3 regions of the Paenibacillus sp. FSL K6-1230 genome follow, and region 2 is predicted to be linked to each of the others. Evidence: predicted binding sites of a transcription regulator. Region 2 holds the regulator's gene; each other region holds the start of a gene.
What was found. The regulator LexA, encoded in region 2, represses DNA repair genes until DNA is damaged. The targets are predictions, from matches to a motif close to CGAACATATGTTCG.
Positions count from the first base shown of each region.

Region 1: a site for LexA is predicted at 2,762-2,775, ahead of recA (recombinase RecA). Genes of this name have one in related genera too.
Region 3: a site for LexA is predicted at 1,968-1,981, ahead of addB (helicase-exonuclease AddAB subunit AddB). Genes of this name have one in related genera too.

Region 1 covers NZ_JBBOCK010000001.1:2,327,767-2,332,534, forward strand. Annotated here, with positions in the region: gene MKX74_RS10260 (AraC family transcriptional regulator) at 1-340, shown strand, start outside; gene pgsA (CDP-diacylglycerol--glycerol-3-phosphate 3-phosphatidyltransferase) at 463-1,050, shown strand; gene MKX74_RS10270 (competence/damage-inducible protein A) at 1,284-2,549, shown strand; gene recA (recombinase RecA) at 2,885-3,946, shown strand; gene MKX74_RS10280 (regulatory protein RecX) at 4,129-4,768, shown strand, end outside.
Region 2 covers NZ_JBBOCK010000001.1:3,355,819-3,360,586, reverse strand. Annotated here, with positions in the region: gene MKX74_RS14580 (LytTR family DNA-binding domain-containing protein) at 1-236, shown strand, start outside; gene MKX74_RS14575 (helix-turn-helix domain-containing protein) at 521-700, opposite strand; gene MKX74_RS14570 (M23 family metallopeptidase) at 1,601-2,326, shown strand; gene lexA (transcriptional repressor LexA) at 2,600-3,226, opposite strand; gene MKX74_RS14560 (LysM peptidoglycan-binding domain-containing protein) at 3,644-3,877, shown strand; gene MKX74_RS14555 (DUF896 domain-containing protein) at 4,201-4,413, shown strand; gene MKX74_RS14550 (hypothetical protein) at 4,483-4,768, shown strand, end outside.
Region 3 covers NZ_JBBOCK010000001.1:4,150,389-4,155,156, reverse strand. Annotated here, with positions in the region: gene MKX74_RS18295 (class I SAM-dependent rRNA methyltransferase) at 1-1,313, shown strand, start outside; gene MKX74_RS18290 (DinB family protein) at 1,387-1,878, shown strand; gene addB (helicase-exonuclease AddAB subunit AddB) at 2,091-4,768, shown strand, end outside.

The DNA.
Region 1 (4,768 bases), 1.0 Mb from region 2:
GTCCGTTAACGGTGCATACCGCGAGACAGAGACAATTACACGAATTGCTTCCGAGGTTGGCTACAGTACGTCCGCAATTAATCGAATGTTCAATCGTGTGTACGGACTATCTCCACGGCAGTACATGACTATGCTGATGCTCAAGAAGTCCAAGCTGCTCCTAATGGACCCGGAGCTCACCGTGGAGCAGGTGTCGCGTAGGCTGGGCTATCAGAGCATTGCCCATTTCAGCCGCCAGTTCAAGCGCTGGACGGGTGAATCACCGAGTAGCTTCCGTGGGGGGTTCCAGGAGACTGCACGGGAGGGAAATCGTCCAAATGCTGGGGAGAAGCGTCTTTGACATGCATTTCGGGCGTGTATTATACTGAATAGCGGATAGCATGATACTTCTTCAGAATAGTATGAGGTAGCTTTCTGTACATAATTAGAAATTAGATGAAAGAATATAGGGGAGAGTGTATCGTGAATTTACCCAACAAAATTACATTGGCGCGCATAGGCCTCATTCCGGTAATGATGGTATGCCTTCTTGTGGATTTTGAATTTTACCCGGACCCGATTCGCTGGGGAACATTTCATCTTCCATTTAATCAGTTGCTCGCCGCATTAATCTTCATTATTGCGGCTAGCACGGATGGTATTGATGGCTACCTGGCTCGCAAGCATAACATGGTGACTAATCTGGGCAAACTGCTGGACCCGCTCGCTGATAAGCTGCTGGTTACAGCCATTTTCATCTCGCTGGTTGAGCTGGGTAAGATGGATTCTTGGATTGCAGTCATTATTATCAGCCGCGAATTCGCTGTAACGGGCTTGCGCCAAATTGCATTGCTGGATGGCTCTGTTGTAGCAGCCAGCAACTGGGGTAAATTGAAGACAATCATACAGATCGTAGCCATTGTCGCCCTGCTAATTAACAACTTCCCTTTTATATTTTTCGGTATCCCGTTCGATCAGATTGCGGTGTGGGCTGCAGCGATCGTGACACTGTATTCGGGCTATGACTATTTCGCGAAGAACATGCATTTAATCCGTTCTTCCAATGTGTAGACGGTGTATGAATGACTCGGGCGATCCCGGGTCATTCTGCTCCTTATAGCTGAAAGACTGGACTGTAAGTTATGTGGCTTTCATTCGTAAGTGTGTCAATCCTGATAAGTAGGCGTTAAATAAATTGCAATAGGGCGCTACCTATTGCTTTTTCATTTCAGATGTGTGCAGTGATCCATATATTGGACCTAGTAATCGCATAATTAGGGCAAGAATTAACGGAGGGCGAGAATATGAGAGCAGAAATCATTGCAGTAGGTACGGAGCTGCTGCTCGGTCAAATTGTGAACACGAATGCGCAGTATTTGTCACAGGAACTGGCAGCGATCGGAATTGATGTGTATTTTCAGACCGTAGTAGGCGATAATATGAACCGCTTGCAGGAGGCCATTCGCCTTGCTAGTGGACGGGCTGATGTGGTGCTCTTGACTGGCGGTCTGGGCCCGACTCAGGATGATCTGACCAAGGATGCGTTGGCTGCTGTGCTTGGACGGGAGCTTCATGAGGATCGACTGTCGATGGACAAGATTGAAGGCTTCTTCCGTAATCGTGGTGTCGAGATGACTGACAATAACCGCCGCCAGGCGCTTACATTGGAAGGAGCGACGCCTCTGGCGAATGAGACAGGACTCGCTGTGGGGAATGGCCTGGAGCAGGATGGAAAGTATTATGTAGTACTGCCTGGACCTCCTAAAGAGTTGATTCCCATGTTCGAGACGGAGGCACGTCCATGGCTGCTGCAGCATGCATTGCAGGGTGAGCAGTTGGCCCTGTACTCCAAAATGCTCAAGTTCGCTGGTATTGGTGAGTCGGCACTAGAGACCAAGCTACTTGATCTCATTGACAGTCAGACGGACCCTACAATTGCTCCTTATGCCAAGGAGGGAGAGGTGACAATTCGCCTATCCACCAAGGCTTCAAGCGAAAGTGAGGCTATGGTCCGGTTGAACTCGACTGAGGTACAGATTCAGCAGCGCTTGGCTGAGTATCTATATGCGAGTGAGGATGTACCGCTGGAGAAGACACTGGTCGACTGGATGATCAGAGATGGCTTGACGTTGAGTGCAGCAGAGAGCTGCACTGGCGGGATGCTGATGGAGCATATTACCTCTGTACCAGGGAGCGGTTCTGTCCTAAAGGGCGGCATAGTATGCTACTCCAATGAGATGAAGGAGAAGCTCCTGAACGTGCCGCATCATTATCTGGAGGGTGAGAACAGTCCTGGAGCAGTCAGCCGAGAGGTGGCCCAGGTACTGGCTGAGCAAGTCCGTATGATTACGGATAGTGATTATGGCTTGTCGATTACCGGTGTCGCTGGTCCGGCATTTTCTGAGCATAAGCCAGTAGGTCTGGTGTATATTGCCATTGCACAGCGAGAACAAGAAACGCAGATCTATGAGTTGAGGCTGAACGGTAACCGTGAGACGATTCGTCTGCGGTCGGTGAAGTCCATTCTATATCGACTCTGGAGATGCCTAGTGGCGAATCAGGAAGCATGAGTGGTCTCTGACATGCTGTCTGATCCCCATATCCAGAGTATGAACTGCTTGTGACATTAGCGGCAGCTGGGCACGAGAGATGGGGATAGGTGACCTATTTTGCCAGTGCTGGGCCGTTGTTTTGGAGGCAGGACAATGCTATAATGGAGAAAGACGGAAGAACCGTGGTCAAATGGCCGACGGTTCTTTTGCTGTTTTGGGACGTAAAAAAACGAATGTATGTTCGAAAAAATGCTTGGCAAACGTCTCCAAACGAGGTATGATGTATGTATAAATAGAGCGTTGGGCTGAGTGAAGTCACGAGGCAAACGCTGACCATGAAGGATGTGAGCTAATTGTCAGATCGTCGTGCTGCGCTGGATATGGCGCTCCGTCAGATAGAAAAGCAATTTGGTAAAGGTTCAATCATGAAGCTCGGAGAATCTACCCACATGCAGGTGGAAACTGTTCCCAGTGGATCGATTGCATTAGATATCGCTCTGGGAACTGGCGGGTTCCCAAGAGGACGGATTATTGAAATATATGGACCAGAATCTTCAGGTAAGACGACGGTCGCACTTCATGCGATTGCTGAGGTACAGAGAACGGGTGGACAAGCTGCTTTTATTGATGCAGAGCATGCACTTGACCCTTCATATGCTAGCAAGCTGGGCGTGAACATTGATGAGTTGCTGTTGTCCCAGCCTGACACTGGTGAGCAGGCACTGGAAATTGCTGAAGCGCTGGTACGCAGTGGTGCTGTAGATATCATTGTTGTAGACTCCGTTGCTGCACTCGTTCCAAAGGCTGAAATTGAAGGGGAGATGGGAGACTCTCACGTGGGTCTTCAGGCCCGTCTGATGTCTCAAGCGCTACGTAAGTTGTCTGGTGCTATCAACAAGTCCAAGACCATTGCGATCTTCATTAACCAGTTGCGTGAGAAGGTAGGCGTTATGTTCGGTAATCCGGAGACAACTCCAGGTGGACGTGCTTTGAAGTTCTACTCGACTGTACGTCTGGATGTGCGTCGTATTGAGAGCTTGAAAATGGGCAATGACATCGTGGGTAACCGTACTCGTATTAAAGTAGTGAAGAACAAGGTTGCTCCTCCTTTCAAGCAAGCTGAGGTAGATATTATGTATGGAGAAGGGATCTCCAAGGAAGGCAGCTTGATTGACATGGGCACGGAGCATGACATTGTCGACAAGAGCGGTGCCTGGTACTCGTACGAAGGTGAGCGTCTTGGACAAGGCCGTGAGAATGCGAAACAGTTCTTGAAAGAGAACCCTGCTATCGCAGATACTATTGAGCAAAAGATCCGCGCAGTCAGCAATCTGGTTACAACCGTTGCACCTCCTTCCGCAGAGCAGGCTGCTAAGGAAGCGAAGGAAGAGCAGGAACTGCTGGAGCTTGAATAGTGTTTTCCTGTACTACCTAAGCACCATCTAGTATTACCCAGTATTATCCAGGAACCAAAGGACTTAAATGAATCTTAATATGATGATCATTATGCCCTGCATGATATTGCAGGGCATTATTTTATCTGTAGACTGCTTTTCTGGCAAAGTAGGGGAACGGATGGAAGTGAGGAGCTTAATTCATGAACTGGAAGAGAACCAACCGATATGGGGCGGGACGAAATCCTGGTAGAAATAACGATACCAGCAAGGATGGAATGGAAGGTGACGAGCTAGAGGAATTGGAAGCGAGTGACAATTCTACGCCAACTACGAACTTAATCGGTATATCCTACTTGCCTGAAGGGGTGACATTGGAGATCACACGTGTAGAGCCTGGCAAACGGCGGGATCGAGGACGGTACATGATCCATTTTGGTCAGCATATCCTGTCTGTACTGGAAGATGTCATGATCAAATACCGTATGACCAAGGGCGCTACATTCACCAAGGCCGATCTGGAGGAAATTGTACTCGCGGATGAGAAGCAGCAGGCCTACATTCATGCACTTCGGACACTGGCACACAAGCCTCGAACTCAAATGGAGATCACCCAGCGTTTGCTGCAAAAGGATATTGCTCCCGACATCATTGAAGAGATCCTGATACGGCTTGGCAACGAAAAGCTGATTGATGATGAGCTATATGCCAGACAGTGGGTGCAGCAACGCATTTCGCAGCAGTACAAAGGCAAGCTATGGGTGCGGCAGGAGCTACAGCAAAAGGGAATTGCGAAGCACACCATTGCAGAGGCGCTAGCCGAGGTCGAGGATGAGCTGGAGC
Region 2 (4,768 bases):
GTACGATTACGTACTGGGAGCAAGCTCTAAATGACAGCAGATTCAAATATTTGAAACTGGATCGCAGTACACTTGTGAATACTGATAATATAGTTGTGGTCAATTCGATTTACAAGAGAGTGTTCTTTGAATACGATCCTGGCAGAAGATCCAAAAGCTGCGATATCGTTAATCACCGATACAAACAACTACAAAGAATGATTGAAGTTTTGAATCCAGATATAACGCTTATTTAGGCCGCGCGAGAGCGGTCTTTTTTGTGGAGGGAATTTGTCGAATAAAGTAGAAGAATGGGACGAATTCGCGATGCGAATTTTTATTTACTTATTACACTATATGGTATTTAATAGTAGTATAGTCATGGCGAAGTTATGACTTGTGGATTATAGACATAGTGACCTTCATTACTTCAGTGTCTTGGCTTCAGAGAGGAGGGAGTCTTGTTAAGTAATTGAGATAATAAGATGATACTAACTATGGCACAGCCATAGTTTTTCCCGGGGGAGAGCCGACTATAGGCTCACTCATAGATTAGTTCGTATAACTCTTCGACCTGACAGGAAAGGGCAAATGCAATGTTAAGCATCACGTCAGCGGACATCTTATCTCGATTGTTGGCCCAATTAGATATTAATTGTTCGCTGTACCCTGTTTTGATTGCAAGGTCAACTTGCTTCATACGACGATCTTTAAGCAGCACCTTTAATCGGCATCTCCCACGGGAGACACGCAAGATATTTCAATCCCCTTGAGAAAAGTTTTATCAATGAATTATATCATCGCTACTATTAACAAGTAAACAACACAGCATATACAAAATCAATGCAATAAAGGACGTGCATCTATGCTACAACATGAATTAACTATCGGTTGGGATGTTAGTAAGAATTTAGCCGAATTATATATTCTGTCTGTGATTAAAGTTATGGGGCTAATCGAACCCATCACTATTAATGTGACAGCACCTTCATGGACTCATAAATTTACCTTTAATTAGACATACAGGGCAGACGATTTATACTCGTCTGCCCTGTAAAGTCATCCCCCGAATCGTCCCCCAAACATCCCCCAACTCGTGAAAAGCAATGAAAAAATATGAACAACTGCTTTTACTAAGGGAGCGATAGAGCGCTATATTAATGAAGGAAAATATTCTGTGATGCTATCGCACATAAATAGAACTCAAGTTCACCAATGGGAACGCGATCAATATCTGTCCTTGTATTAAGATGACAACCCTTGGGACCATAAGGCTCCAAGGGTTTTTTGCTTTGTTGAAGGGGGCGAAATACCCCTACTGTCGAAGTAGATCATATACATAGAATTACTACTGCTAAGATATCTACTGCTAAGAAATACTTCTCCTCACATTTGTTGAAATTTGTTATGGTATTTTGATTCTAATTCAAATTGAGTATGGGGAGCCCGAATCTATAAATGCTGAAGCTTTTGGACAAAGCAGGCGACGAGGTGCCGTTGCTATATCCTGCTGTAATCATAGAATAAAGGAAGAGAGTAACCAGTAAAGAGAGTAGTGAGAGAGATTACTAGCTTTCTATATCACACGTCCGTATTCATGAAAAGGAGAGGGGCGAGCAAGATGACAAATCCATTCGATGGTTACCGGCTTACCAGCCCATTCGGATATCGGACTCATCCTGTGGACCAGGTCAGAAGATTTCATCGCGGAGTGGATCTGGTGATTACCCCGCCTGATGGCGAAATAAAAGCATTTACTTCAGGATTGGTCCTTCATGCCAAACTGGGAGTTACCGGCTCTGGATTCGGTAATATGGGTATAATTGTTGCTATACGTGATGTGCATGGATATCTACATGTATATGCACATCTATCTAGTGCGGGAGTAAAAGAGGGACAGCAAGTTCAGCGAGGTCAGGTCATTGGTCGGCAGGGGAGTACGGGGAGTTCAACAGGACCGCATTTGCATTACGAAATTCGTAGGGCATCATCACCCTCATACGGCTACACACCCACAGAAGCCGGAGTTGTAGAGCCTACTCAATACTTGATAAATTATTATAGGGCAACAGAGCCGGGGAAGGAGAACCCAGTGGCACAGGAAAGAGATGTTCATGGCGTCAGTCCATGGGCCGAGAAGGATTGGAAGGAAGCCGAAGCTAACGGCTATTTTGACGGCAGTCGACCAGGAGCTCCAATGACGAGGGAGGAAGCAGCGATTGTGATTAATCGCTTGCGGCGAAATTTCTTGACTCTGATTGGAGAAGTCGGGGGGAATGTAAAAGAGCTAGACGAGCGCTTAAAGAGGATCGAAAGAGCCACTAATCAAACACCTAATAATTCCTAAATGAATGTATTGCCAGTCACCCACATATCCGTGTTAGCCGGATACTCACTAAATGATCCTACGGCCTGAATTGAAGCAGTATTAGAAGCATAATGCCAGAAAAATATGCTGGAAAAGTAGACTGGATCGCACGTTATGCTTTACGAAAGTAGGACATTCCCTAGTTATTACGTAAGAAAATACACCCTCATAATACTTAGAAGAAGCAAGCACGCTTGTCCATTCATAGTAAATGAGGGTGTATTGGCTTATATCTTACATACTGAAAGAAGTCTAATGGAAATCTCTGAAGAGTCCTACAACCTTGCCCAAAATTGTAACATGGGTTAAACGCAGCGGTTCAAAAGCAGGGTTCTCTGGCTGCAGTCGAATGTGATCCTTTTCCTTGTAGAAGGTCTTCACAGTTGCTTCGTCCTCTTCAGTCATGGCAACGACGATCTCTCCGTTATTCGCCGTCTGTTGTTGACGAACGATCACGTAATCCCCGTTGGAAATGCCTGCCTCGATCATACTATCTCCTACAACAGATAGCATAAACATCTTGTCCTCGCCAACGAACTGCTGAGGAAGAGGAAAGTAGTCCTCAATGTTCTCAGTAGCTGTAATAGGTACACCAGCTGTAACTTTGCCGACGACAGGGACACGAGACACCGTATAGTTGAACATATGGGCACTATCGGATTCTTCCTGACCCAGAAGCTCAATGGCGCGTGGTTTTGTAGGGTCACGACGAATCAAGCCCTTCTTCTCAAGACGATCCAGATGACCATGAACTGTCGAGCTGGACGCCAAGCCTACTGCTTCGCCAATCTCTCGGACTGAAGGAGGATATCCCTTCAAGCGTACTTCATTACGTATGAATTCAAGTATTGCCTGTTGTCTGCTGGAAATCTTGGACATACCGTATCAACCCCAATATAGTAACGTTTGGGAAAATTATAACATAGAACTTCCGTTCGCACAAACATAAGTTCTAAATAGTAAGTGATTAAATGAAGTTAGATCCGTTTCCAGATAGCCATTGACTGGAATACTGGATAGTTGAGATCAAGGCGGGTGTATGAAAAGAGGCAGAAGTTAATCTTCGGAACAAAGTCGAAAAAAAGGAGAACCTTTGTTCGGAAAATGTATTGAACAAAACATGTGTTCGTGTTATATTGATTTCAACATTAACGAACACATGTTTGGAGGGCTCGGAAAATGAGATATACAACTTATAATAGCATCTATGCTTCTACAAGCTCTGAAGCAATTTCACATACCCAAAGCTTACTGGTGAGACTTACAAAATCCGTTTTGTTCAGACTTGTTTCAATTATGTTTGTGTTGTGGTTGAGCGGAACAGGAATTATTACAGTGCTTGCTGATGAGGGAAATACTCAGCCATTGACCGAAAAGGTTGTTGTAGAACCTGGGGATACGTTGTGGGGTATTGCGGTGTCCCATAAGCCTAAGAGAATGGACCCGAGAGTCTATATTGAAGCGATCAAGCATGTAAATGGGTTGAAGGAGTCAGGAGTAAGAGCTGGGCAGGTGCTGTACCTACCCTGAGACTGGATGGATGTCAAGCTTGGAAATTTGAATAGTAGATACAGTGACTATCCTCCCTGCTGTTAAGTTGAATCCCACTGTAATCGACTTTGTACGATCCTTTGCAGGATTACGAAATACAGCTAATATGAATGAGCTAGCCCATGATTCTTATGGTAAATCCAGCTCGATTGTTGATATACAGTAATATTGTATCTTCTATTACATATCCGTTCCTAGTCTTGTCTGGAACTTCATTTGTAGCTTGTTGGGGCGTGCCTTGACAAGCTCTTTTCTACATGTCAAAGTGTATTATATCTTTGCTTATAATGGAGGGAAATAGATTGGAGATTGAGGTATTAGTTGAGCGTATTAATGTGCTCGCACGTAAAGCCAAACAAGAGGGACTTACAGAAGAGGAGACCCTGGAGCGAGCTGAGCTCCGTGAAATATATCTCGGCAACATCCGTAAAAATTTCCGGCAGCAGCTGGAATCCATTGAATTCGTGGATGATGAGAGTTCAAAAGAAGATGGATCAGACAGCAACAAGCAATAATGCTTCGAAAAACCGTAAGACCGCTTCAATTATGCACTAGCGGATATTCCATGGGAAGGAACTGTGAATATGTCTCGATCATTTGAGCGAAAAGTACGTAAAAATATGCAGCAGGTCAATAAAAACCGTAAGAAAAACGGTCAACAAACTATACAAGGAGGCAGTGCTTCGACTGGAGACAAGTTCTATGGCCGCAATGTGAGTGTACCGGTCATGCTGGCCGGCCTGGCTATCCTGTATTTGTCCATGACGCTCTTTCTGACCAATCGGGGTATGGGCACCATGGACTGGGTCGTCTTTGTTTTGTATATATTACTGGCAGTTATCTTCTTCCTGCGCCGTCCTTACTTGAGAA
Region 3 (4,768 bases), 790 kb from region 2:
GGATTTTTAAAAATGAAATTGCCTCTGTCGACGGGAATCCGTCCCCTGGAGAGCTCGTGAGTGTAATGAATCATCAGGGGCGCTTTTTGGCTGCAGGCTATTATAATCCAGCATCCCAGATCACGGTCCGCGTCGTGTCCTATCAACCACTTGAGGCGATGGATACAGCCTTTTTTGTACGTAGATTTCGAGAGTGCTTACAGCATCGTGAACGCTTCCTGAAGGATGGAGATGCCTATCGTCTGGTGTACGGCGAAGCGGACTTCCTACCTGGGTTGATCGTAGACCGCTTTGGTGACGTACTGGTGGTGCAGTTGCTGACCCTGGGCATGGACCAGCGTCGGAATGAGATTCGAGATGCACTGGCGGAGGTCGTGCAGCCGACTGCCATCTACGAACGCAGTGATGTATCCATTCGGGAGCTGGAGGGTCTGGAGCAGGTGAAGGGCCCGCTGTTAGGGGACTGCCCGCGTTATGTGACCGTGACAGAGAATGGCCTGAAGATCAAGGTAGACATTGTGGAAGGTCAGAAGACCGGATATTTCTTCGATCAGCGCGAGAATCGTGCAGCCATCGCACCATTGATGACAGGCTGGGGCGCAAGAAGTGGCATTACTCTGCAGGATGTGGAGGAGAACGGTCAGCTTGTAAAGCATCCGGTGAACAAGAGTGGCAAGCGTGTGGAATTTCCTTATTGGGATGGAGCGACTGTACTGGAATGCTTCTCACATACAGGAAGCTTTACGTTAAATGCTTGCCAGCATGGTGCCAAGAAGGTAACCTGCCTCGATATTTCCGAGCATGCGATCGAGAGTGCACGGGAAAATGTACGGCTGAACGGCTTTGAGGACAGAGTCGAGTTTGTCGTGGAGGATGCATTTCAGTATCTGCGAGATCAAGTGAAAGGTACCGAGGAACGTGCAGCGCGCGCAAGCGGTCAGAAGGTTGATACGTCCAAGCCACTTACCGCAGGGGGAGGCAAGACCTTTGATGTGGTGATTCTGGACCCCCCTGCTTTTGCGAAGACACGCAATGCTGTCAAAGGCGCTTGTCGCGGCTATAAGGACATTAACCTGCACGGCATGAAGCTCGTGAACGAGGGAGGATATCTGGTGACAGCCAGCTGTTCTTTCCACATGAGACCTGACCTCTTTCTGAGTACGATCAAGGAAGCGGCTGAGGATGCAGGCAAAATTCTGAGATTGGTCGAGTGGCGTGCGGCAGGTAAGGACCACCCTCAGATTCTGGGTGTTGAGGAAGGTCATTATTTGAAATTCGCCATCTTCGAGGTTCGGAGCAAGCACCTTCTGTAGCTTTTGTTAGCTGTCGGAGCGGATTGACCTCAGATGTACCGTTTATCTCAGGGAAGCAGGAGGTTGAGCGTGCATGAAGACGTGGTTTTTATACAATTGGCAGGTGCGCAAAGAATGGTATCGTTGGTGTGAAGCGCTAGATGAAGAAGAATTGCTCAGAGCTCGTACAGGCGGAGTGGGAGGGATTCTGAAGACGCTCTTCCATATCGTGGATGTAGAGTGGAGCTGGATCAGAGTCATGGAGGACAAGCCTGACACGGAAGAGGACTTTGAGGAATATAGCACGTTGGCTAAGGTAATGGCGCTTGATGCCAGATACCATCAGGATGTCTGTCCGTTCATAGAACACTGGCATGATGGTCTGGAGCACAAAGTATTTGTTAACCATCGTCATGATGGTAGTGTAGAGGAGCATATGTGGGGGGAGATTATGCGCCACATTGTTGCTCACGAGATACACCACATAGGGCAGCTTTCTGTTTGGTCACGGGAGTTAGGAATGCAGCCGCCTTCGGCTAATCTGATCCGTAGAGGCCTGAGAGATAGTCTGCCGCCTGTAAATTAATGTTTTTCAATTGGTTAAAGCTGGAGAGGCTCATGCATGGTTGCATGGGCTTTTCGGTATTGGCATACAGGCTGGTCACGAGGCTGTGACAAACGTATGTTCTTTGTTTCGGGCGTATTGTGCTATACTGTGCACATGATTGATACTTGGAAGGGACGGACAATCCGTCTGAATATAGGATCAAGACGTAAATGGCTAGGAGGTACAGGAGCATGATCCGTTTGATGATAGGACGTGCCGGGACCGGAAAGAGTACCCGGATTCACCGCGAAATTGATGCACAGCTGCAGGATAGCCCTGTCGGCTCTCCGCTCATTCTGCTGGTGCCGGAGCAGATAACCTTCCATACGGAGTATGAACTGCTGTCCGGTGGTAGCGTACAGGGCAGCGTGCGTGCTCAGGTGCTCGGCTTTCGGAGACTTGCTCATCGGGTGCTTCAGGAGACAGGTGGCTCGGCCATTGCTTCGGTAAGCGAAGAGGGTAAGAAGATGCTTTTATATAAAATATTGCGCAGACACAAGGAAGAGCTGCGTGTCTTCCGTGATTCAGGAGACCAGCTCGGCTTCGTAGATCGACTGAACCGTCTCTTCACGGAGCACAAGCAATACAGTGCAGAGGGTGAATCGTTGACAGAGCAATTAGGGCGTGTCGGGGCGATGAAGGATATGCCGATTTTAGGTGATAAGCTCCAGGACGTCGCCTTGATCTATCGGGAGTTCGAGCAGGAAATGGCTCCACTGTATCTCGACGGTGAGGACACGATGCTACGGCTAGCCGGACAGATCCAGCATTCACAGTGGCTAAAAGGCGCCCGCATCTGGCTGGATGGACATCGTACCTTCACTCCACTGGAGTACCAGGTCATTCGTGAACTGATGACTGTAGCAGAGGAATTTACGGTCTCCTTGACTTTAGACCCTACTTATGCGACAGGGCGTTCTCCGCATGAATTGGACATGTTCCACCCTACGGCGATAACATACACCAAGCTCAGAGGGATGGCAGAGGAGCTGGGCATTGAACAGCATACAGAAGTGCTGCGTCCTGAGGTTCCGCCTCGCTATCTGCCTGGCTCAGGGCTGATGCGTCTCGAAGCAGCCTTTGAGCAGCCGAGAGCACGGTCATTTACAGACCCGATAGAGGATATTCGGCTGTATGCTGCCTCAGATCGGCGTGCAGAGCTGGAGGGTGCGATTCGGGAAATAAGACGTCTGGCTCGTGAGCATGGCGTCAGATATAAGGATATGGTTATCCTTGTGCGGAATCCTGCCGATTATGAGCATCTGGCACAGCCGCTGTTTGCTAAATATGAGGTTCCGGTGTTCGTCGATGAGAAGAGAGGAATATTGCATCATCCCCTCGTAGAGCTGGTGCGGGCTTCGCTGGATATCGTGCGGCGAGGCTGGCGCTATGAGGATGTGTTCCGTGCCATCAAGACAGAGCTGCTGCTGCCATCTGATGGCCCGGTGAATCGGGCTCTAATGGACGAGCTTGAGAATTATGTCCTAGCCTGCGGCATTCACGGTTCACGCTGGACGGACGGCAAGCCGTGGAAATCAGTTCCGAGCCTGTCGCTGGACATGGAGGAGCAGGAGCGAAGCCGTCATAAAGATGAGCTTCTGGAGCGAATGGAACTATGTCGACAGGCCATTGTGACCCCGCTGCATGCGTTTGAACGACGGATGAAGCGGGCGAAAAGTGTAATTGCACAATGTGAGGCGCTGTATCTGCTGTTGGAGGAAGCCGAGATTGGGCAGAAGCTGGATCTGCTGATTCAGCAGGCCGAAGTGGAAGGGGACCCTGAGGCGGCTCGGGAGCACCGTCAGATCTGGGATGCTGTGCTGGAGCTGCTGGATCAGGTAGCCCAGATGATGGGGGACGAGCAGTGGGACAAGGAGCTGTTCGCATCCATATTGGAGACGGGATTGGCCGAATACCGATTGGCCTTAATTCCGCCTGCGCTTGATCAGGTCATCTTAGGAAGTATGGACCGATCCAGAGTGAATCATATTCAGCATGTTTTTCTGCTGGGGATGAACGAAGGGATTATGCCTGCTGTTCCGCAGGAGGATGGAGTACTGTCTGAGCAGGAAAGGGCACGCCTGTCGCAGCTGGGTCTCCAGCTAGCTCCCGAGGTGAATCGGCGCTTGCTGGATGAGAGGTTCCTGGCATACACGGCGATGACAGCTGCTGGGAGAGGACTCTGGCTTAGCTACCCCGTAGCTGATGATGAAGGCAAGCCTTTGCTACCCTCTGAATATATCAGGCAGCTGCGGAGCATGTTCCGTAGTCTGCGGGAGCAGCCGTTGGCTGCCGGACCGTTGCCTGGCAGCGAATGGGCGTTACAGGCCACATTTGCGGCGCATCCGGCGGATGCACTACCTCAGCTTGTTATGCAGCTGCGTCAGTGGATGCGGGGAGAATCCATCGCAGACCTATGGTGGTCCGTATACAATTGGTTCGCGTCATCTGCTTCGGACGGGCCTTATTATTCACGCCTGCGCCAGCTGCTCACCTCGCTATTCTATGCGAACCACACAATTACGCTGCTTGAGGATACGAGTCGCCAGCTGTATGGAAATACGCTACGAACGAGCGTCTCTCGGATGGAACGTTTCGTCGCCTGTCCGTTCTCGCACTTTGCCTCGCACGGACTTAAGCTTAAGGAAAGACAGGTGTATCGACTGAAGGCGCCAGATATCGGTCAGCTCTTCCATGCAGCACTTGGCATGATGGCTACAAGCTTGAAGGAGCGTAACCAGAGCTGGGGAAGCCTGAGTGCTGAGGAGTGCAGACAAGAGGCGGAGAATACGGTGGAGCAGCTGGCTCCCCGTCTGCAGGGCGAAATTCTGCTCAGCTCCAAGCGGTACGGCTATATCTTCCGCAAGCT